DNA from 2 places in the Mycobacterium sp. NPDC004974 genome. Region 2 is predicted to be linked to the other one. Evidence: predicted binding sites of a transcription regulator. Region 2 holds the regulator's gene; the other holds the start of a gene.

Region 1 (10,832 bases), 250 kb from region 2:
TCTGCTGGAGCTCGGTGGCCTGCGGCCGGGCCGCACCGAACGTCAGGTGCGGAACGAGCTGGAAGCCCTGATGCTCGATCACGGCGCCGACGGGCCGTCCTTCGAGACGATCGTGGCGACGGGCGCGAACTCGGCCATCCCGCACCACCGGCCCACGGATGCGGTGCTGGCGGCGGGGGACTTCGTGAAGATCGATTTCGGGGCCCTGGTGGAGGGCTACCACTCCGACATGACACGCACGTTCGTGCTGGGCCCGGCGGCACAGTGGCAGCGCGACATCTATGACCTGGTGGCCACCGCTCAGCAGGCCGGCTGCGAAGCGCTGGCCCCCGGGGTTTCGCTGAGCACGGTGGATGCCGCATCACGCCAGGTCATCGCCGATGCCGGCTACGGCGACAACTTCGGCCACGGCCTCGGACACGGAGTGGGGCTGCAGATCCACGAAGCGCCGGGAATCAATGCCGCTGCCGCCGGTACACTGCTTGCTGGCTCTGCGGTCACCGTTGAGCCAGGTGTCTACTTGCCCGATCGCGGCGGTGTCCGGATCGAGGACACCCTGGTCGTCGGAGAGGCGGCACCCGACCTGCTTACCCGGTTCCCCAAGGAACTGGCCATTTTGTGACAAAAGCTTAGGAGCTACACCCTCATGGCATCGACTGCCGACTTCAAGAACGGGCTCGTCCTGCAAATCGATGGACAGCTGTGGCAGATCGTCGAATTCCAGCACGTCAAGCCGGGCAAAGGGCCGGCCTTCGTGCGGACGAAGCTGAAGAACGTGGTGTCCGGCAAGGTCGTCGACAAGACCTACAACGCCGGTGTGAAGGTGGAGACCGCCACCGTGGACCGCCGTGACGCCACCTACCTGTACCGCGACGGCAACGACTTCGTCTTCATGGATTCCGAGGACTTCAATCAGCATCCGTTGTCCGAGGCGCTCGTCGGCCGCTTGGCCGACTTCCTGCTCGAGAGCCTGCCGGTGCAGATCGCCTTCCACGAGTCCGCGCCGCTGTACCTGGAACTTCCGGTGTCCGTCGAGCTCGAGGTTTCCCACACCGAGCCCGGCCTGCAGGGTGACCGCTCCAGCGCCGGCACCAAGCCCGCCACCATGGAGACCGGCGCCGAGATCCAGGTGCCGCTGTTCATCAACACCGGTGACAAGCTCAAGGTCGACACCCGCGACGGTAGCTACCTCGGCCGCGTGAATGGCTGACCATGCCTGACCGCCGTGGTGACCGGGGCCGTCACCAGGCCCGCAAGCGCGCCGTCGATCTGTTGTTCGAGGCTGAGGCGCGCGGTCTGACGCCGGAGGCGGTGGCCGATGGTCGTGCCGCGCTGGCCGAGGATCAGGCCGACGTCACGCCGCTCAACCCCTACACGGTGTCGGTGGCGCGCGGCGTCACCGAGCACTCCGCCCACATCGACGATCTCATCTCGGCGCACCTGCAGGGGTGGACGCTGGAGCGGCTGCCTGCCGTGGACCGGGCCATCCTCCGCGTGGCCGTCTGGGAACTGCTGCACGCCGAGGACGTCCCCGAACCCGTCGCTGTGGACGAGGCCGTCGAGCTCGCCAAAGAGCTGTCCACCGATGAGTCGCCCGGATTCGTCAACGGGGTGCTGGGCCAGGTGATGCTGGTGACCCCGCAGATCCGGGCTGCCGCCGCGGCCGTGCAGGGCGCGATCCAGGACCGCCCCGAACAGTAGGGACTGTCCCGGACATCGGGATCATCGATGCCGTTCGGTGCCACGATGTTGTTACGTGTGTTTTCACCCGTACCGACATCCGGAGGCCTTGATGGGACACGAGCCGAGAAGCATTGCGGACGTCGGCGAGGACGGCCTGCACCTGCACGCCTGCCCGCTGTGTGAGGCCATGTGCGGCTTGGAGATCCAGGTCTCCGGCGGCAAGGTGGCGAGCGTTCGGCCGAACAAGTCCGACCAGTGGAGTGCGGGGCACATCTGCCCGAAAGGCGCCTCGCTGGCAGCGCTGCACGACGATCCCGACCGGATCCGGCGGCCGATGATCAAGGTCGACGGCGAGTGGCACGAGGTCGACTGGGACACCGCGTTCCGTCGCTGCACCGAACTGCTAGCTCCCGTCATCGAGAAGCACGGTATCGGCGCGGTCGCGGCGTACACCGGAAATCCGCTGGCGCATTCGTTCTCGCTGTCCCGCTACTCGGCCATCCTGCTCGGCCTGTCCGGTATGCCGATCACCTACTCGCCGGGCACCATCGACCAGTGGCCGAAGAACCTGTCGTCGCACCTGATGTACGGCAGCTGGTGGGCCTTCCCGACACCGGACATCCAGCGCACCGACCTGCTGGTGGTGATGGGTGCCAACCCGGCGGCCTCGCAGGGATCGCTCTTGGCCGCCCCCGACGTGATGGGCATCATCGCCGGTATCCGTAAGCGCGGCAAGGTGATCGTCATCGACCCGGTGCGGACCCAGACCGCCGCCAAGGCCGACGAATGGCTGCCGATCACGCCGGGCACCGACGCGGCGCTGCTGCTCGGGATCGTCCACACCGTGTTCGACGAAGGGCTGGTCAATCTCGGCGAGCTGGAACAGCACCTCGACGGGGTGCCCGAGCTGCAGCAGGCTGTGGCCGATTGGTCACCCGAAAGGGTCGCTGCCGCAACGGGTATCGATGCGGAGCGCATTCGCGGCCTGGCTCGCGAGCTGGCCGGTACGCCGCGCGCGGTGGTCTACGGTCGGATCGGCACCTGCAATCAGGAGTTCGGCAGCCTGGCCAGTTGGCTGGTGGATGTGGTCAACATCGTCACCGGGCATTTCGACACCCCCGGCGGCGCGATGTTCGCCCGGCCGACGGCATGGACGATTACGAGCCAGCCGATCCCTGGGCTGGAGGACGGGGCGCCGAACTTCGGCCGTTACCGCACCCGGGTCCGCGGAGCCAAAGAGGTGCTCGGTCAGGTCCCGGTGTCATGCATGCTCGAAGAGATCACCACCCCCGGCGAAGGGCAGCTCAAAGCCCTGATCACCGTCGCGGGCAATCCGGTGCTCTCCACTCCCGGTGGCGACAAACTCGACGAGGCGCTGCCGCAGCTGGACGCGATGATCTCGGTGGACCTGTGGCTCAACGAGACGACCCGGCACGCCGATGTCATCCTGCCCGGCGCCTCGGCGCCTCGGCGCTCGAGCAGCCGCACTCCGCAGACCTGCTGCTGGGTGCGGCGATCAACAGCTTCGCCCGGTACTCGCCGCCGGTGTTCCATCGCGAGGATCCCGACGCACCGGAGGAATGGGAGATCCTGATCCGGCTGACCGGGCTGTGCACCGGAACCCCGGCCGAGGATGTCGACATCGCCGCGCTCGACGACGGTTGGTTCGACTACCTGTGCTTCACCCAGGGGCTCGACGGGGCCGAGATCCGTAAGCATTACGACCACGGCGGTCCCGAGCGGATGCTCGATCTGACACTGCGGACCGCCGCGTTCGGCGACCGGTACGGCGAGAATCCCGACGGTCTGACCCTGGACAAGCTCAAGGCCCAGCCGGACGGAATCAACTATGGGCCGATGGTGCCCCGGGTTCCAGAGGTGCTCGGCACCGCCGACCAGAAGATCCGGCTGGCCCCGCAGTATCTGCTCGACGACCTGCCGCGGCTGGCCGATCGTCTCGATCGCGCCCCCGACCAACTGGTACTGGTGAGCCGGCGGCATCTGCGGTCCAACAACTCCTGGCTCCACAACGTCGGCCCGTTGATGAAGGGACGCGACCGATGCACCCTGCTGATGCACAGCCAGGATGCGGCATCGCGGGGCATCGCCGATGGCGACAGCGCGGAAGTGGCCTCGGGCGCCGGGAAGATCGTGGTGCCGGTCGAGGTGACCGACGCGATCAAGCTCGGCGTGGTGTCGATGCCGCACGGCTGGGGCCATGGTCAGCCCGGCACGCGGCTCGGCGTCGCGAACGCGTCACCCGGGGTGAACACCAACATCTTGTCGTTGCCCGACTTCATCGATGAGCCGTCCGGAAACGGTGCGCTCAACGGCATCCCGGTCACGGTCAGCCGGACGACGATCTAGCGTTCACCACTCACGGAACATATCGAGTGCGCCCTGATGGGAGTCAATCACGTTGTATGACAGCGTGATTGCGATGAGCGCAGTAGGTCGCGGGTTGGTCCCGTCAACCACTTGGTTCCGGGGGAACGAGTAGTTCTTCTGGGTGGAAGTGGTGGTTGAGGGTGTCTTGACCGGTGTTCATCAGGGGTGGTGGGTGCCAGTGGGTGCGGCCGGTGTTTGGGTCGATGGTGGTGGTCCAGCCGAGGCCGGCCAGGCGGTTGTCGGGTCCGCAGCTCAGTGCGAGGTCGGGGGCGTTGGTCTGTCCGCCGTGTTGCCAGTCGGTTTTGGCGTGGTGGACCTGGCAGTGGTCGGCTGGTGCGGTGCAGCCGGGGCGGGTGCAGCCGCGGTCCCGGTTGTAGAGCAGCAGTCGTTGGGCTTTGGTGGCCAATCGTTGGGTGCGGGCCAGGTACAGGGGTTCTGCGGTGTGGTGGGTGTAGACGGTGAGGTAGTGAAAGCTGTGGGATGCCAAGCGAATGAGGTCTTTCATCGGCATCCGGATGCCTGAGCCGGTGACGGCGATTCCGGCGCCGGCTTCGAGTTCGGCGAGTGTGGTGGAGACGACCACGGTGACCGGAAGGCCGCCGTGTTGGCCGAGTCGTTTGGACATCAGCAGTTCCCGCAATGCGACTTTGAGCGCGTCGTGATTGCGCTGGGCCTGGGTGCGGGTGTCACGGCGGGCCGCCGCGTCCTGGTCCTGTTGGTCGTGAGCGATGCCTTGCTCGTGAGAGGCGTCGGGAGCCTCGTGAGCAGGACTGTATTGATCGTCCACGTCGGTCTCGGGCACGTCAGGCACTGCTGCGGTGTCGGGGGTGTCGACTGGGTTGGGTGTGGGGTTGTGGATCGGTTCGGGATCGGCGGGGTTGTTGATGCCCGGTGCACCCCACACGCCGGTGACGGTGGTCAGGTATGCCGCGGTCTCGGGGTCCAGCCAGCCCTGGACGTGTACCAGTCCGTCGGCGTCTTGTGTGCCGATCCGCAGCCCACGCAGGTGTGCTGCGACATCGGGTGAGTCGCCGTCTTGGTTGAGCAGATACAGCAGTTTGTCGGCGGCGGCTTTCAGTGTTTCGGGGGTGTCCCGGGTCGCCGCGGCCACCAGGTCGGATTCGATCTGGGCGAGTTCGGCGGTGCTGACGTAGTGGGCCGCTTTGCCCAGGGTGTCACCGATGATGGTGATGTGTTCGGTGTTGATCGTGCCGGCCAGCAGTGCTGTGGCGCAGGCGGGCAGTCGCGGTGCCAGTACCTCACCGCCGATGGCATAGCGCGGGCCCAGTTCGGCGGCGGCGGCCACGCGGCGTGCGGCTTGCTTGCCGCTGATCCGCATCCGGGTGGCCAGCACGTCCTTCCAGGACTTGCCGCCGATCTCGTGCGGGGCGGCCGCAGCCATCAGGGCGGCTTGGATCCGGTGATCGATCATCGCCTCGGTGCGGGCCTGCCGTTCCCGTTCGGACTGGAGCGCCAGCAACTCCGCGGTGGCGAACCCGGTGAAATCAGCATCGGCCAGCGCCGCGGTGGCGGCGCGGCGGCCGGCCTGGGCGGCCTGCACCACACCCCGGTCCTGCGCCAACCCGACTACCATGATTCGAACACTAGTTCGACATCCTGACAAGGATCCGCCAATTGGGACTCACGTGGTCAAAGTGGCCAAAGTTTTTCGGGCCCGCCTCGGGCTGACTCAATCGGATCTTGGCGACGTTTCGATCATCGCGATTTGTAAATTCTTGTCCGGGCCGAGGTGGCGCAATGCGAGCCGCAACGGCGGTTTCGCCAGGTACGGCTCGTCGGTCGGCGGCGCAATCAGTTAACCTGGGCAAACGGCAGATTCGCCGCACTGCGACACGCATGAATCGCCCCTTACCTTGAGTGCGTGTCGTCCCAGCCCGAAGCCCATCCTGTATCGCTGCCGAGTCGCCGTGCGCGTGCCGATCAGGCGCGCCAGGTGGCCGATGTACTGCGCCACCAGATCTACGAAGGCACGTATGACGGGGCCCTGCCGGCCGAGGCGGAGCTGGCCGCCGAGTTCTTCGTCTCCCGCAACACCATCCGTGAGGCTCTCGCCGTCCTCAAGACCGAAGGCTTGATCGACCGCGGCACCAAGGTGGGCACGCACGTAGCGGCCCGCAAGTACGACCACGGCCTCGACGCATTGGTGGGACTCAAGGAGACCTTCAAGGACTACGGCGACGTCCGCAATGAAGTCCGTGCCGTGCAGCGCCTCTCGGCCCCGCCCGCGGTGGTGCGCAAGCTCGCGCTGGAACCCGGCGCCCAGGTGGTGTTCATCGAGCGTCTGCGCTACCTCGCCGACCTACCGCTGTCGTTGGATCTGACCTACCTGACTCCCGAGATCGGCGAGCAGGTGATCGGTCATCCGCTGGAGAGCAATGACATCTTCGCGCTCATCGAACGCGTCAGTGGTCGCCGACTGGGTGGGGCAAGCCTTGCCCTGGAAGCGGTTTCGGCTGACCCGCATTCCGCCGCGACGCTGCAGGTACCGGCCGGATCGGCGCTGCTGATGGCCGAACGGCTCACGAGTCTGGACGACGGCACGCCCGTCGACTTGGAGTACATCAGGATGCGTGGTGACCGAATCACCATGCGCGGCAACCTCGTTAGGAGAGACGCATGACACTGGTCAATCAGCGCGCCGATGTCCCGGTGACCATCGACGAGTCACTGTGCATCGAGGGCTGCACATTGTGCGTCGACGTGTGTCCACTGGATTCGCTGGCCATCAATCCCGAGAACGGCAAGGCCTTCATGCACGTCGACGAGTGCTGGTACTGCGGCCCATGCGCGGCCCGCTGTCCCACCGGCGCCGTCACCGTCAACATGCCCTATCTCATCCGCTAGAGGACCCGATGTGAAAACAGCCCTGATCGCCCTCACCGCCGGTCTCACGCTCGCGACCGCCGGCTGCTCCCTGGACTCGGCGACGAAATCGGCCGACACCGTCGACGTCGTCGTCGGCTACCAGTCCAAGACCATCAACACCGTCACCGCCGGAACGTTGTTGCGCGCCCAGGGGTACCTGGAACGCCGTCTCGCTGACATCACGACCCGCACCGGCACCAAGTACAACGTGACGTGGCAGGACTACGACACCGGCGCGCCGATCACCGCGCAGATGGTGGCCGAGAAGATCGACATCGGCTCGATGGGCGACTATCCGATGCTCATCAACGGGTCCAAGACACAGCCCAACGAACGCGCCAAGACCGAGATCGTGTCGGTCACCGGGTACAACCCCAAGGGTGCGCTGAACATGGTTGTGGTGGCACCGGATTCGCCGGCCAAGTCGTTGACCGACCTGGCCGGCAAGAAGGTCTCGGCCAGCGTCGGATCGGCAGGCCACGGCATGCTGGTGCAGGCCCTCGGTAAGGGCGGGATCGACGCCAAGACCGGTGTGGAGGTGCTCAACCAGCAGCCTCAGGTCGGCGCGTCGTCGCTGGAATCCGGTCAGGTCCAGGCGCTTTCGCAATTCGTCGCCTGGCCGGGTCTATTGGTCCACCAGGGCAAGGCCAAGCTGCTCTACGACGGTGCCGAACTGAACTACCCGACCCTGCACGGTGTGGTGGTTCGCCGGGCGTATGCGGCTGAGCACCCTGAGGTGCTCGACGCGTTCCTGCAGGCGCAACTCGATGCCACCGACTTCCTCAACACGAAGCCGTTGGAGGCGGCCCGCCTGGTGGCCGAGGGCAGCGGGCTGCCGCAGGAGGTTGTGTACCTGTACAACGGGCCAGGCGGCACCTCGTTCGACACCACCCTCAAGCCGTCGCTGGTCGAGGCGCTCAAAGGCGATGTGCCCTACCTGAAGTCGATCGACAATTTCGCCGACCTCGATGTGACCGGTTTCGTGCAGGACGGACCCCTGCGGGCGGCGTACTCCGCGCGCGGTCAGGACTATGACAAGGCATTGAACTCGAACGCCAACCCGTCGGCGTTGGGCGGCACCGACCCGGTGTGCCACACCGCCGTCGACAATCCCGCCACGGCCGGCGAGCTCTGGCTCGACGGATCGGACACCACCACGGCGGCCGCGACGCCGGTCTGCCTGCTCAAGGCGATCCGGCAGGCGGAAGGCGAGGGCAAGAAGGTCCGCGCCGCCTATGTCTCCGACGCCGAGTTGGGCACCCGGTGGTTCGCCGACAAGTCCGTGTGGGTGCGGCTGCCCGCACCGGGCGCCGAGGGCTTCCTGCCGTTCGGAACCCAGGCCGGTGCCGAACGCTATACCGCTGCGCATCCCGGCGCTGCGATCGTCGACTACCGCCAAGCGCTGGCAGGTGCGGTGTGACCACCACCGATACCCCGCCCGTCACGGTCGGCGACCCTCCCGTCGACCCGGCGGAAACGCATCACCGCCGCACGCCTTCGGTCTGGCCGCATCGTCTGGTGCGGCTGGCCTCGGTGGTCGGCGCGGTCGTCCTCTGGCAGCTGCTGACCGCCAACAACGTGCGGGTGGGGCTGCGGTTCGACACTCTGCCGACCGTCACCGAAATCACCGCGGCCCTGTTGAACCGGCTGGGCACGCCGGAGTACTGGCTGGACCTCGGCCAGTCGCTGATCCGGATTCTCACCGGGTTCGGGATCGCCGCGGTGGTCGGTGTGATCACCGGAATCCTGCTGGGGCGCACCGCGTGGTTCGCCGACATCTTCGGTCCACTCACCGAGTTGGCCCGGCCGATACCGGCGATCGCCATCGTGCCGGTGGCGATCCTGCTGTTCCCCAGCGATGAGGCGGGAATCGTGTTCATCACGTTCCTGGCCGCCTACTTCCCGATCATGGTCAGCGTCCGGCATGCGGTGCGTGCGCTTCCGACCATCTGGGAGGACTCGGTGCGCACCCTCGGTGGCGGTCGTCTCGACGTGCTGCGCCAGGTGGTGCTGCCGGGCATCCTGCCCGGACTGTTCGGCGGGCTCTCGGTCGGCATGGGGGTTGCCTGGATCTGCGTGATCTCGGCCGAGATGATCTCTGGCCGCCTCGGTGTGGGTTACCGCACCTGGCAGGCGTACACGGTGCTGAACTATCCCGACGTGTTCGTCGGCATCATCACGATCGGCGTGCTCGGTTTCGTGACCGCCGCGGCGGTCGAGTTCATCGGCCGGCGGGCGACGCGCTGGTTGCCGCGCGGTGAGGAGGTGACGCGATGAGCCCCACCGACACCGCTACCCGGGCCGCCACCGGAATGCGATTGGAACTCGATCGAATCCGGTTGTCCTACACCGGCACTCCGGTGATCGACGATCTGAGCCTCACCGTCGAGCCCGGTGAGATCCTGGTGCTCACCGGTCCGTCGGGGTGCGGGAAGTCCACGGTGTTGCGCGCGTTGACCGGGCTGCTGCGGCCCGACGCCGGCCGGGTGCTGGCCGACGGCGATCCAGTCACCACGACGTCACGGGACCGCGGCATGGTGTTCCAGGACAGTGCGCTGCTGCCATGGCGCACGGTGCGGTCCAACATCGAGCTGGCCCTGCAGCTGCGGGGTGAACCCAAGGCGGGTCGCCGCGAACGTGCCGACCGCTGGATCGCCGAGGTCGGCCTGTCCGGATTCGCCGAGTTCCTGCCGAAGAACCTGTCCGGCGGTATGCGGCAGCGGGTTCAACTCGCGCGCGGGCTGGCCGGTGCGCCCCGTGCGGTCATGATGGACGAACCGTTCGCCGCGCTGGACACCCAGACCCGGGCGGCTATGCAGCGGTTGCTGATCGACACCTGGCAGGCCCATCCGACCACGATCGTGTTCGTCACCCACGACGTCGACGAGGCGCTCACGCTCGGTGACCGCGTTGCGGTGCTCGGCCGTGCCGGACAGCCGCTGCGCACCCTCATCGAGGTGGCCCAGCCCCGAACCGACCATCCCGAACGATCCGCGCTGCGCGCCGAGATCATTGCCGCCCTGGAGCAACCGTGACCGAATTGACCCAGATTCCCGATATGTCAGACGCGATTCGCATCGACTGCGACGTGCTGGTGATAGGCGGTGGCACCGCGGGCACCATGGCGGCGTTGACCGCCGCCGAGAACGGCGCCCAGGTGCTGCTGCTGGAGAAGGCCCACGTGCGGCACTCCGGAGCGCTGGCCATGGGCATGGACGGCGTCAACAACGCCGTCATCCCCGGCAAGGCCGAGCCCGAGGACTACGTCGCCGAGATCACCCGGGCCAACGACGGAATCGTCAACCAGCGCACCGTCTATCAGACCGCGACCCGTGGGTTCGCGATGGTGCAGCGGCTCGAACGGTACGGGGTCAAGTTCGAGAAGGACGAGCATGGTGAGTACGCCGTGCGGCGTGTGCACCGTTCGGGCTCCTATGTGCTGCCGATGCCCGAGGGCAAGGACGTCAAGAAGGCGCTGTACCGGGTGCTGCGCCAACGCTCGATGCGCGAGAAGATCCGGATCGAGAACCGGCTCATGCCGGTTCGCGTGCTCACGCATGAGGGACGAGCGGTGGGTGCGGCCGCATTCAACACCCGCACAGGAGAATTCGTCACCGTCGCCGCCAAGGCGGTGATCCTGTCCACCGGCGCGTGTGGCCGCCTCGGGCTTCCGGCGTCGGGATATCTTTACGGCACCTACGAGAACCCCACCAACGCCGGCGACGGATACGCCATGGCCTACCACGCCGGCGCCGAACTGTCGGGAATCGAGTGCTTCCAGGTCAATCCGCTGATCAAGGACTACAACGGGCCGGCGTGCGCCTATGTGGCCAACCCATTCGGTGGCTATCAGGTCAATGCGCTGGGGGAGCGGT
Region 2 (10,832 bases):
GTTGCCGCACAGGAAAATCGGTCCCTGCTGGCGCGTGACGAGGAACTGCCCAGCGGTGACGAGTTGGGAGCCGAGTTCGAACGGTTCCTCGCCCAGCAGACCGGTGACAAGTACAAAGACGACAAGTACAAAGACGGACGGGATGGCTTCGGCGACGGATTCCCGAACGGCGACAACCACTCATAGCAGCCCGGTGGCGGGCCGAGAGCGAGGTTGACCAGCATGACTGAGCGCAAACCCCATCTGCGGTCCGTGCGCGAGCTCGCCCCGACGCTCGAGTACCGCACCATCCACGGATACCGGCGCGCCTTCCGGGTGGCCGGATCCGGACCGGCGATCCTGCTGATCCACGGCATCGGTGACAACTCCACGACGTGGCACACCGTGCAATCGGCGCTGGCGCAGCGGTTCACCGTGATCGCCCCGGATCTTCTCGGTCACGGCAGCTCCGACAAGCCGCGCGCGGACTATTCGGTGGCGGCGTACGCCAACGGCATGCGCGACCTGCTGAGCGTGCTCGACATCGACCGGGTGACCGTGGTCGGGCATTCTCTGGGCGGCGGCGTGGCGATGCAATTCGCCTATCAGTTCCCTCAATTGGTCGACCGTCTCATCCTGGTCGGCGCCGGTGGGGTCACCAAGGACGTCAACGTGGCGTTGCGGGTTGCCTCCCTGCCGATGGGCAGTGAGGCGCTGGCACTGCTGCGGCTGCCGCTGGTGCTGCCGGCATTGCAGCTGGCCGGCCGGGCCGCGGGCGCGGTGTTGGGCTCAACCGGCCTCGGGCATGACATCCCGGACATGGTGCGCATCCTGGCCGACCTGCCGGAGCCAACGGCATCGGCGGCGTTCGCCCGGACCCTGCGCGCCGTCGTGGACTGGCGTGGCCAGGTCGTCACCATGCTGGACCGCTGTTACTTGACCGAATCCGTTCCCGTGCAACTGATCTGGGGCGACTGCGACTCGGTGATCCCCGTCAGCCACGCCCGGATGGCCCACGCCGCAATGCCCGGTTCCCGGTTGGAGATTTTCTCCGGATCCGGGCATTTTCCGTTCCACGACGATCCCGACCGCTTCGTCGAGGTGGTCGAACGCTTCATCGACACGACCGAACCGTCGGTCTACGACCAGGACCGGCTCCGCAGCCTGCTGCGCAGCGGGCGGACCGAATCGGCGATGACCGGGCCGTTCGACACCCAGATCGCGGTGCTCGACGCGATGGACGCCGACGAGCGCAGCGCCACCTGACCCTTCTCACCCACATCGGCCCCGGGCGGTCCGCCCGGGGAGCGTGAGCTGCGACGTAGCATCGATCTATGGCCATCGACGTCACCGTGTTACGAGTGTTCACCGACTCCGAAGGCAAGTACGGCAATCCGCTCGGGGTGGTCGACAACAGCACCGTCGCCCCCGGGGACCGGCAGCGGATCGCCACCGAATTGGGTTACAGCGAAACCATATTCATCGATCTGCCACAGCCAGGCGGTAACTCGGCCAGCGCCCACATCTTCACCCCGGCCACCGAACTCCCGTTCGCCGGGCACCCGACGGTCGGCGCGTCGTGGTGGCTGCGTGAGACCGGGTTGCCGGTCCACACCCTGCGAGTGCCCGCGGGGATCCTCCAGGTCGAGTACGACGGAGATCGCGCCGTCGTCAATGCGCGCTCGGAATGGGCTCCGGAGTTCGCCATCTATGACTTGGCCTCTGTCGATGAGTTGCTCTCCGCCGACCCCGACGACTTCGACGATGCCGAGGAGAACTATCTGTGGGCCTGGATCGACGAGGCGAACGGAACCTTGCGCTCCAGGTCGTTCGCGCCGCACCTGGGCATTCCGGAGGATGAGGCCACCGGGGCGGCGGCGGTACGCATGACCGACTATCTCAGCCGGGATCTGACGATCATCCAGGGCAAGGGCTCGGTGATCGAGACCCGCTGGAGTCCGGAGGGCTGGGTTCGCCTGGCCGGCCGCGTCGTCAGCGATGGCACCACCCGACTGGACTGAACCTGGATCGAACTACGCCTCGGCGCGGTGGGCCCGCAGCGCCTCGATCTCGCGCTCGAAGTCCTCGGCTGACGAAAACGACCGATACACCGAGGCGAACCTCAAGTAGGCGACCTCGTCCAGTTCGCGCAACGGTCCCAGGATCGCCAAACCGACCTCGTGGCTGGGGATCTCCGGCGTGCCGAGTCCGCGGACGGCGTCCTCGACCTTCTGCGCCAATACGTTGAGGGCGTCGTCATCGACCTGCCTGCCCTGGCAGGACCGGCGTACCCCGCGGACGACCTTCTCGCGGCTGAACGGCTCGGTCACCCCGCTGCGCTTCACCACGGCCAGCACAGCTGTCTCCACTGTGGTGAATCGACGTCCACACTCGGGGCAGGACCGACGGCGCCGGATGGCCTGCCCTTCATCGGTCTCGCGCGAATCGACCACACGCGAATCAGGGTGACGGCAGAACGGACAATGCATTACCGCTCCTTCGTCATGCCGCCGGACAACTAGCTCGAGCGCCCTTGAGCGTACCCGCGATGCCAACGGGAGACTCACCGCCGGGTCCAGTGGGGTGTAGCGGCTCACGCCGACGCCGGCCAGTGTGGCTGGCAGCCACGACGATTCAACGGTCATCGCACTGCTCAGCCAACCGGGGCGAGCAGCGTCTGCCCTGCGTCGACTGCCACGGAGTCGAGCTGGTTGAGGTCACGGATCTGCTCGACGACCCGGGACACCGGGGCATCCGGGGCGACCCGCCGGGCCACCTGCTGCAGCGTCTCCCCCGACTTCACCTGGACCACCGCCAGTTCGGTCGGCGTCGGCGTCTCGGACCCCATGACCCCGCCGAGTTGGGCCACCAACCCCAGCCACACCGTGATGCCGGCGGCGACCAGCGCCAACAGGACCGTGGTCAGCGGCGTGATGGGCCGGCTGCGATGAGATGCCCGCGACATCAGCACTCCGGTTCCGCGGTACCGGACCGCACCGCCGGCGGGACGGGACGGCGCCGGCCGCTGGACCCGGCGCACCGGCCGGGGTGCGCCCGCGCCGAACTGGGCGCGGGGCGACTGCGACTGCGGAGTGGCCCGAACAGCGCGGGAACGGCTATCGGCGGGGATATCGATGATCGCCATCTGACTGCCTTTCGGTGGGACGTATTCGCTCTTGTGTTCGAACATAGTCGCTCAAGTGTTCGATGGATAGAACATGTGATCGAACTGTTGCCAAACGATAGAACGGGGTACCGACAAGTTCGGGCCACAAATCCCGCACACCGCCCACGCGACGGCCCTCGCGCATCCCACCTGCGGACACGCCCGCGACACACGTCGAACACATGTTTGATTAATGCTCGACCAGCGACTACATTCGGCCCCATGAGCGACGACCGCAGCAGGGATGGCAGCACCGACCGCCCGGCCGGATCGGACGGCGCGGGCCCACGCCGGGCCGAGGGCGGCCTCACCGACCGGCAACGGACAATTCTCGACGTGATCCGGGCGTCGGTCACCAGTCGCGGCTACCCGCCCAGCATCCGTGAGATCGGCGACGCGGTCGGCCTGACCTCGACGTCGTCGGTCGCCCATCAGTTGCGCACCCTGGAACGCAAGGGTTACCTACGACGCGACCCCAACCGGCCGCGCGCGGTCGACGTGCGTGGCGCCGACGATCCGGCAGCCGCGGTGGTGTCCACCGACGTGGCCGGCTCCGACGCGCTTCCCGAGCCGACGTTCGTCCCGGTGCTTGGGCGTATTGCCGCAGGCGGTCCCATCCTGGCCGAGCAGGCCGTCGAGGATGTCTTCCCGCTACCCCGCGAACTGGTCGGCGAGGGCTCGCTGTTCCTGCTCAAGGTCGTCGGGGACTCGATGGTCGACGCCGCCATCTGCGACGGCGACTGGGTGGTGGTGCGCCAACAGAGCGTGGCCGACAACGGGGAGATCGTGGCGGCCATGATCGACGGCGAGGCCACCGTCAAGACGTTCAAGCGGACCCGCGGTCAGGTCTGGCTGATGCCCCACAATCCGGCGTACGACCCGATCCCGGGTAACGACGCAGCGGTGCTCGGCAAGGTCGTCACCGTGATCCGCAAGATCTGACCGACCGAGATCGGACCCGGCCGAATCCGAAGGATGGCCGGGTCCGTTCGATTCAGTCCGTCCGCACGAATCCGTTGGTGCGAGCGAATTCCTCACTGGCGAACCAGATTTCGGCCACCGCGTCGTCATATTCACTGCTGTCGGGCGCCCAGTAACGGCCGGACTTCGTGTCGGCCTTGATGGGGTAGCCCTCCGGCGCGCGGCGCGCGTCCTCCAGCGGTAGGTGGATGGCCGTGGCACTGGGGATCTCGTCGAGTTCGATGGCCGCATGTCGCCCGCTGTGGGCCTCGCTGCTGTATGCCTCGGACTCGGTGATGACACGGGTCGGCGCCGTGTCGACATTGTCCTGATCGCTCGGCACGGCCAGGCCGCTCAACGCCGCGAAACCTTGCGCCTCGCGTGCGCCGCCGGCCGGACCTGCGAATGCCCCTGTATCCACCATGTCGTCGTCTGCGAGTTCGGCTTCGATCTCGTCGTCGGCGTCACCCTCGGCGACTTCCTCGAAGTCCGCATCGATGGGGGTGTCGAGGTCCTCGTCCTCTTCGAAATCGTCGTCGAAGTCATCCTCTTCGAAGTCGTCATCGTCCTGGTAGCCGTCGTCGTAGTCGTCGAAGCCCTGTCCCGCCTCCGGGCCGGCCAGCCGTGAGGAATCCTCCGGCGGCTCGTCGTCCTCGCCCGGTGATCCGTAGCCACTGGCCGATCCGTGGGGAGCGGCCCACTGGCTGACCGGGATCGCGATATCGGTCGGGCCGTCGAACGGGGACGCCACACCGCTCGCCGAATCCTCACCCGGCCCGGCGAAACGCGCCGTCGAGGCTTCACCGGCACCGTAGGCAGTGCTCGGCCGGTACCCGCTCGCCGCATCGGCGCCCCGGTCGTCGGCGAACTCGTCGTGGTCGTATCCCCGCGATTCGTAGTGCGCTTCGTCGTAGCGGCCGTCGTCATACTGCGGTTCGCCGGCACCGTCGTAGTCATCGTCGAACGGATCGTGGTCGAAGTCGTCATCGCCACCGGCACGGCGACGGTGCCACAGTGCCGCCCCCACGATCAGACCCGCGAGCAGCAGCACCGGAACCACCGCGATCAGCCACCACCAGCTCCAATGCCAGCTGAACGGCTTCTTCGCATCCGCGCCCGACGGCTGCGGACCACCGGCATGAGGCTGCCCGACACCCGGAACCTGCAGGCCACTCAACTCGGAGGCGAGTTTCGAGGGCTCGGTGGTGAACTTGTTGGCATCGCGGTCCCAGGAGATCGCTCCCCCGCTGAACCGCTGGCTGACGACGGTGCCGTCTTCGGTCTGGTCGGCCATCGGGGCGCCCAGTGCGCCCTTCGCCCCGCCCAGCTTGTCCCAGGCCGCCTTCATCGCGCCCCGGACGATCACCGCGCCGTAGTCGGGGGTCCAGAAGATGACGGGGTTGTCGGCCGCGGCGAAGGTGCTGATCCGGCTGTTCGGGCCCAGCCCGCCCTCGGACTCGCTGGCGGTCGGGAAGCCCAGATCGCCTTCGGGGCCGCCGACGCTCTCGTACTTCTCCAGCAGTTGACCCGTGATGGCATTGGCCCCGGTGGCCGGGGTGTAGAAGATCTTGCCGCCCGCGTAGTTCTGGCCGACGCCGCCGTCACCGATCGGGTACTGATCGCCGTCCTTGGCTCCCAGCGGGCCCATCGGCCCGCCTGCCGCCCGACGGGCCGCGGCGATCGCGGCGGCGGGATCCGACGGTACGTCCAGACCGGCGAGCTGATCGGCCAGTTCCGGCGGCACGGTGGTGAACGTCTTCGTCTTGCGGTTCCAGGAGATCTCACCGCCGGTGAACTTCTGGGAGCTCACATCGCCGTCGAACGTCTCGTCGTCGGCGGGAACGCCCAGCACTCCGGCCGAGCCGCCGAGCTTGTCCCACGCGGCGTTGATGGCGCCCCGGACCACCCGGGCACCCGTGGCCGGAGTCCAGAAGATGACGGGGTTGTCCGGCGCGCTCAACGTCGAGTTGCGGCTGTCCGGGGCACGCCCGGTGCCCTCGTCGATGGTGGGGAATCCCAGATCGCCGTCGGCTGCGCCGCCCAGCGACTCGTACTTCTCCAGAATCGCGCCCTGCATGAAATGCGCGCCGGTCGCCGGGGTGAAGAACATCTTGCCCCCGGCGAAGTTCTGCGCGAAGCCCGAACCCACCGCGTAGACGCCGCCTTGGCGCGGTCCCAGCGGCCCGCCGTCGCCGCCGTTCGCCTCCCAGGCGGCGGAGACCGCCGCGTCGGCATCCGACTCCGGGGTGGCCGACGCCACCGCCGGCCCCATCAAAGCAGCGACCACGAGTGCGAGCAGGCCGACCGCCAACCGCCACACGGCCGCGTTCAGCCTCGCTCCAGGCCTAGTCATGCGCTCTCCCCGCTCGTTCGGCAAAGTTTCCTCAGAAATGTCCCGCCCCGACAACTTTGCTTCAGCAGGTGAGGATAACCAAGGAACGTGGCCGATCATGCCCAAAAAAGCCGCAATATCTGGGTCTGACGACCCAGATATGGGCTTCTCGGGTCGTCAGGCGGGGTAGTTCGGACTCATCAGACGCCCAAACTGCGTCCGATGATCTCCTTCATGATCTCGGTGGTGCCGCCGTAAATGGTCTGCACCCGCGCGTCCAGGTAGGCCCGTGCGACCGGGTACTCCCGCATGTAGCCGTAGCCGCCGTGCAGCTGCAGGCAGCGGTCGATGAGGTCGACCTGCTTCTCGGTGGAGTACCACTTGGCCATCGCGGCCTGCTCCACGGTGAGCTTCTCGTCGAGGTGCAACCGGATGAACTCGTCGACCATCATCCGCACCACGGTGGCCTCGGTCGCCAGTTCGGCCAGCAGGAACCGGCTGTTCTGGAAGCTGCCGATGGGCTTGCCGAACGCCTTGCGCTCCTTGGTGTACTGCACCGTCTGCTCCAACACCGCTTCCATCGCCGCCGCGGCCATGATGGCGATCGAGATGCGTTCCTGCGGCAGGTTCTGCATCAGATAGACGAAACCCTGCCCTTCCTCGCCGAGGAGATTCTCGACCGGCACCTTGACATCGGTGAACGACAACTCGGCGGTGTCCTGGGCCTCCAGACCGATCTTGTCCAGGTGCCGCCCCCGCTCGAAGCCCTCCATTCCGCGCTCCACCACCAGCAGGGAGAAGCCCAGGGCCCCCTTCTCGGGGTCGGTCTGGGCGACGACGATCACGAGGTCGGAGTTGATGCCGTTGGTGATGAAGGTCTTCGACCCGTTGAGTACGTAGTGGTCGCCGTCGCGGACCGCGCGGGTCTTGATGCCCTGCAGGTCGCTGCCGGTACCGGGTTCGGTCATTGCGATCGCCGTGATCAATTCACCCGTGCAGAACTTGGGCAGCCAGCGCTGCTTCTGCTCCTCGGTGGCCAGCCGGAGCAGATATGGCGCGACGACGTCGTTGTGCAGGCTGAAGCCGATGCCGCTGTAGCGGCCGGCGACGGTCTCCTCGCAGACGATCGTGTTGTACCGGAAATCGTCGTTGCCGCCGCCGCCGTACTCCTCGGGCACCGCCGTGCCGAGAAAGCCCTGCTTACCCGCCTCGAGCCAGACGCCGCGGTCGACGATCTTGTCTTTTTCCCACTGGTCGTGAAACGGCGCGACGTGCTTGTCCAGAAACGCCCGGTACGACTCGCGGAACAGCTCGTGCTCCCGCTCGAACAACGTGCGGTCGTACTTCACAACACTGCCCATGGTGTGACCTCCGGTACTGGTTACGGATTTGGGGGCCAACCTATACCAACCGGGTGGTTGGTCAGCTCCGGGGAGGGCCGATACCGCCCGTAAACTCGGGCCATGCCCCAGTCCCCCGCGAGCCTCGCGCACTGGGGCGCCTTCACCGCCGACCTCGCCGACGGCGATATCACCGCCGTCACACCGCAGGCCGGCGACGCCGACCCTTCGCCGTTGCTCGGCAACCTCCCGGGCTCGATCCGGCACCGCTCCCGCATCGTCGGGCCCGCGGTCCGGCGCGGCTGGCTGAGGGACGGCCCCGGCCCCAGCAGCGAGCGGGGTGCCGACGAGTACGTCGCGGTGTCCTGGGACGACCTCACCGAATTGCTGGCCGACGAGCTGCGGCGGGTCGTCGACACCTACGGCAACGAGGCGATCTACGGCGGCTCGTACGGCTGGGCCAGCGCCGGACGCTTCCACCACGCCCAGAGTCAGGTGCACCGCTTTCTGAAAATGCTTGGCGGCTATACCTTTTCCCGCCATTCCTACAGCCTGGGCGCGACCGCGGTGATCATGCCCCGGGTGGTCGGAACCCACGACGACCTGTTCAAACGCTCCACCGACTGGGATGTCATCGCCGAACACACCGACCTGCTGGTCTGCTTCGGCGGTGTCGCGCTGAAGAACACCGGCATCAATCACGGTGGCACCACGGCACATCCGGCCCGCGATGCGCTGCGCCGGTTGCGTGACCGGGGCGCACAGATCGTGTCGTTGAGCCCGCTGCGCGACGATATCGACGGCGACTGTCATTGGCTGGCCCCGGTCCCCGGCACCGACGTGGCGGTGATGCTCGCGCTGGCCTACGTCCTGGCCACCGAGGGACTGGCCGATCTCGACTTCCTGGACACGCACTGCACCGGGTATCCGCGGTTCGAGCGGTACCTACTGGGCCGCGACGACGGCGTCGCGAAGAGCCCGCAGTGGGCCTCACGGCTCAGCGGCCTGCCGGCCGAGGAACTGACCGCACTGGCCCGGCGGATGGCCGCCTCGCGCACCCTGGTCACCGTCAGTTGGTCGCTGCAGCGGGTCCGGCATGGCGAGCAGGCTCCGTGGATGGGCCTGACCCTGGCCGCGATGCTCGGCCAGATCGGGATCCCCGGCGGAGGTTTCGGACACGGCTACGGGTCGATGAACGAGCCGGGGCTGCCGCCGCTGCGCTGCGGCCTACCCGCCCTGCCGCAGGGGCCCAACCCGGTGCAGACGTTCATCCCGGTCGCCGCGGTCACCGACATGCTGCTGCACCCGGGTCAGCCGTTCGATTACAACGGCCTGGCGCTGACCTACCCCGACATCAAGTGTGTGTACTGGGCCGGCGGCAATCCGTTCCACCACCACCAGAACATTCCGAGATTGCGCCGCGCCCTGTCCCGCGTGGACACCATCGTGGTGCACGATCCGTACTGGACGGCGATGGCCAAGCATGCCGACATCGTGGTGCCCTCGACCACCGCCTATGAACGTGAGGACTACTCGGGATCACGTAATGACCCGCTGCTCGTAGCCATGCCCGCACTGGCGCAGCCGTATGCCGACTCCCGCGATGACTACACCACGTTCTCGGCGCTGTCGGATCGGCTCGGCTTCGGCGAGCGGTTCACCGAGGGTCGAACGGCGCGGCAGTGGCTGGTCCACATGTATGAAAAGTGGTCTGCCGGGCTGGATTTCGAGGTTCCCGGATTCGACGAGTTCTGGGCCGCGGGCAGCTTGCGGTTGCCCACCGAGCCAGGGCTGACACTGCTCGCCGATTTCCGGGCCGACCCGGTCGGGCGGCGGCTGGCCACCCCGAGCGGCCGCATCGAGATCTTCTCCGCCGACATCGACGGGTTCGGCTACGACGACTGCGCCGGCCACCCCCGCTGGTACGAGCCGACGGAGTGGCTCGGCGGGCAGCGAGCCCGGGCGTATCCGTTGCACCTGCTGGCCAATCAGCCCGCGACCCGTCTGCACAGCCAACTCGACGGTGGTGCCGCCAGCCAGGCATCGAAAGTCCAAGGGCGCGAACCGATCCGGATCCACCCAGCTGACGCGGCGGTACGCGGTCTCGTCGATGGCGACGTGGTACGGGTGTTCAACGACCGTGGGGCGTGCCTGGCCGGCGTGGTGATCGATGACCGACTGCGCCCGGCGGTGGTGCAACTGTCGACCGGGGCCTGGTTCGATCCGGCCGATCCGGCCGACCCCGGTTCGATGTGCGTGCACGGCAATCCCAACGTGCTCACCGAAGACGTGGGCACCTCGTCGCTGGCGCGGGGATGCACCGGCGCTCACGTCCTGGTGCAGGTCGAGAAGTTCGCTCGCCCGCTGCCCCCGGTGCGGGCTCACGAGCCTCCGGTGATCCGGGAACGCTGAAACCGTTGGGCGGCCACCACTTCGGCCGTTTTCCCGGTAGCAGTTGCGTGCCGGTGCAAGGATCCCTTCAGCGCTGACCGCGGCGTCAGCAGAAGGAGATCCGGGCCGATGCGATTCTCACCCCGTTCTGCTGCCAGGTCGCTGCTGGTCGGCGCCGTGGCCCTGTCCGGTTCCGCCGCGATAGCGGTCACCACGACCTTCACCGCCGACGTCGTGCTCAGCGCCACGGTGCTGGTGGTTCCGGGTACCGGCACACCGAATCCGGCGTTGTCGCAGAACTACGAGGATCACGCGGTCCAGTACTACGTGGCGCCGGGCAGCACCTGCACCGACGTGACGTGCGTCGGTGTTCCCTACATCGCCCAGTTCTGGCCGTTCCCGTTCGCCGGGTGGGGCGGACTGGAGGGCGCCAAGTGGAACGTCTCGGTGCAGAGCGGTCTCTCAAGTCTGGCCACCGCCTACGGTGCACAGCTGACCCCACCGGCTCCCGGCCAAGAGCAGAACTACAACCCGGACCACGAGGTCGTGATCTTCGGCTATTCGCAGGGCGCCACCGTCGCCGGCATCTACAAGCGCAATCTCGCATATCTCAACAACGCAGGCGACCCGACGTTGCCCACCAACGTCTCATTCGTGCTGATCG

The links. The regulator LexA, encoded in region 2, represses DNA repair genes until DNA is damaged. The targets are predictions, from matches to a motif close to CGAACANNTGTTCG.
Region 1: a site for LexA is predicted at 5,670-5,683, ahead of ACWEFV_RS03595 (DUF222 domain-containing protein). Genes of this name have one in related genera too.

Annotation. Positions count from the first base shown of each region.
Region 1 covers NZ_JBSGAQ010000001.1:729,099-739,930, forward strand. The annotation lists gene ACWEFV_RS03575 (M24 family metallopeptidase) at 1-622, shown strand, start outside; gene efp (elongation factor P) at 647-1,210, shown strand; gene nusB (transcription antitermination factor NusB) at 1,213-1,701, shown strand; partial or broken gene ACWEFV_RS03590 (molybdopterin-dependent oxidoreductase) at 1,871-4,050, shown strand; gene ACWEFV_RS03595 (DUF222 domain-containing protein) at 4,154-5,665, opposite strand; gene ACWEFV_RS03600 (GntR family transcriptional regulator) at 5,954-6,712, shown strand; gene ACWEFV_RS03605 (4Fe-4S dicluster domain-containing protein) at 6,709-6,936, shown strand; gene ACWEFV_RS03610 (ABC transporter substrate-binding protein) at 6,947-8,377, shown strand; gene ACWEFV_RS03615 (ABC transporter permease) at 8,374-9,234, shown strand; gene ACWEFV_RS03620 (ABC transporter ATP-binding protein) at 9,231-9,992, shown strand; gene ACWEFV_RS03625 (fumarate reductase/succinate dehydrogenase flavoprotein subunit) at 9,998-10,832, shown strand, end outside.
Region 2 covers NZ_JBSGAQ010000001.1:475,171-486,002, reverse strand. The annotation lists gene ACWEFV_RS02425 (proteasome assembly chaperone family protein) at 1-186, shown strand, start outside; gene ACWEFV_RS02420 (alpha/beta fold hydrolase) at 223-1,245, shown strand; gene ACWEFV_RS02415 (PhzF family phenazine biosynthesis protein) at 1,314-2,000, shown strand; gene nrdR (transcriptional regulator NrdR) at 2,013-2,468, opposite strand; gene ACWEFV_RS02405 (LysM peptidoglycan-binding domain-containing protein) at 2,633-3,124, opposite strand; gene lexA (transcriptional repressor LexA) at 3,368-4,087, shown strand; gene ACWEFV_RS02395 (LGFP repeat-containing protein) at 4,140-6,458, opposite strand; gene ACWEFV_RS02390 (acyl-CoA dehydrogenase family protein) at 6,638-7,798, opposite strand; gene ACWEFV_RS02385 (molybdopterin-dependent oxidoreductase) at 7,901-10,189, shown strand; gene ACWEFV_RS02380 (PE-PPE domain-containing protein) at 10,298-10,832, shown strand, end outside.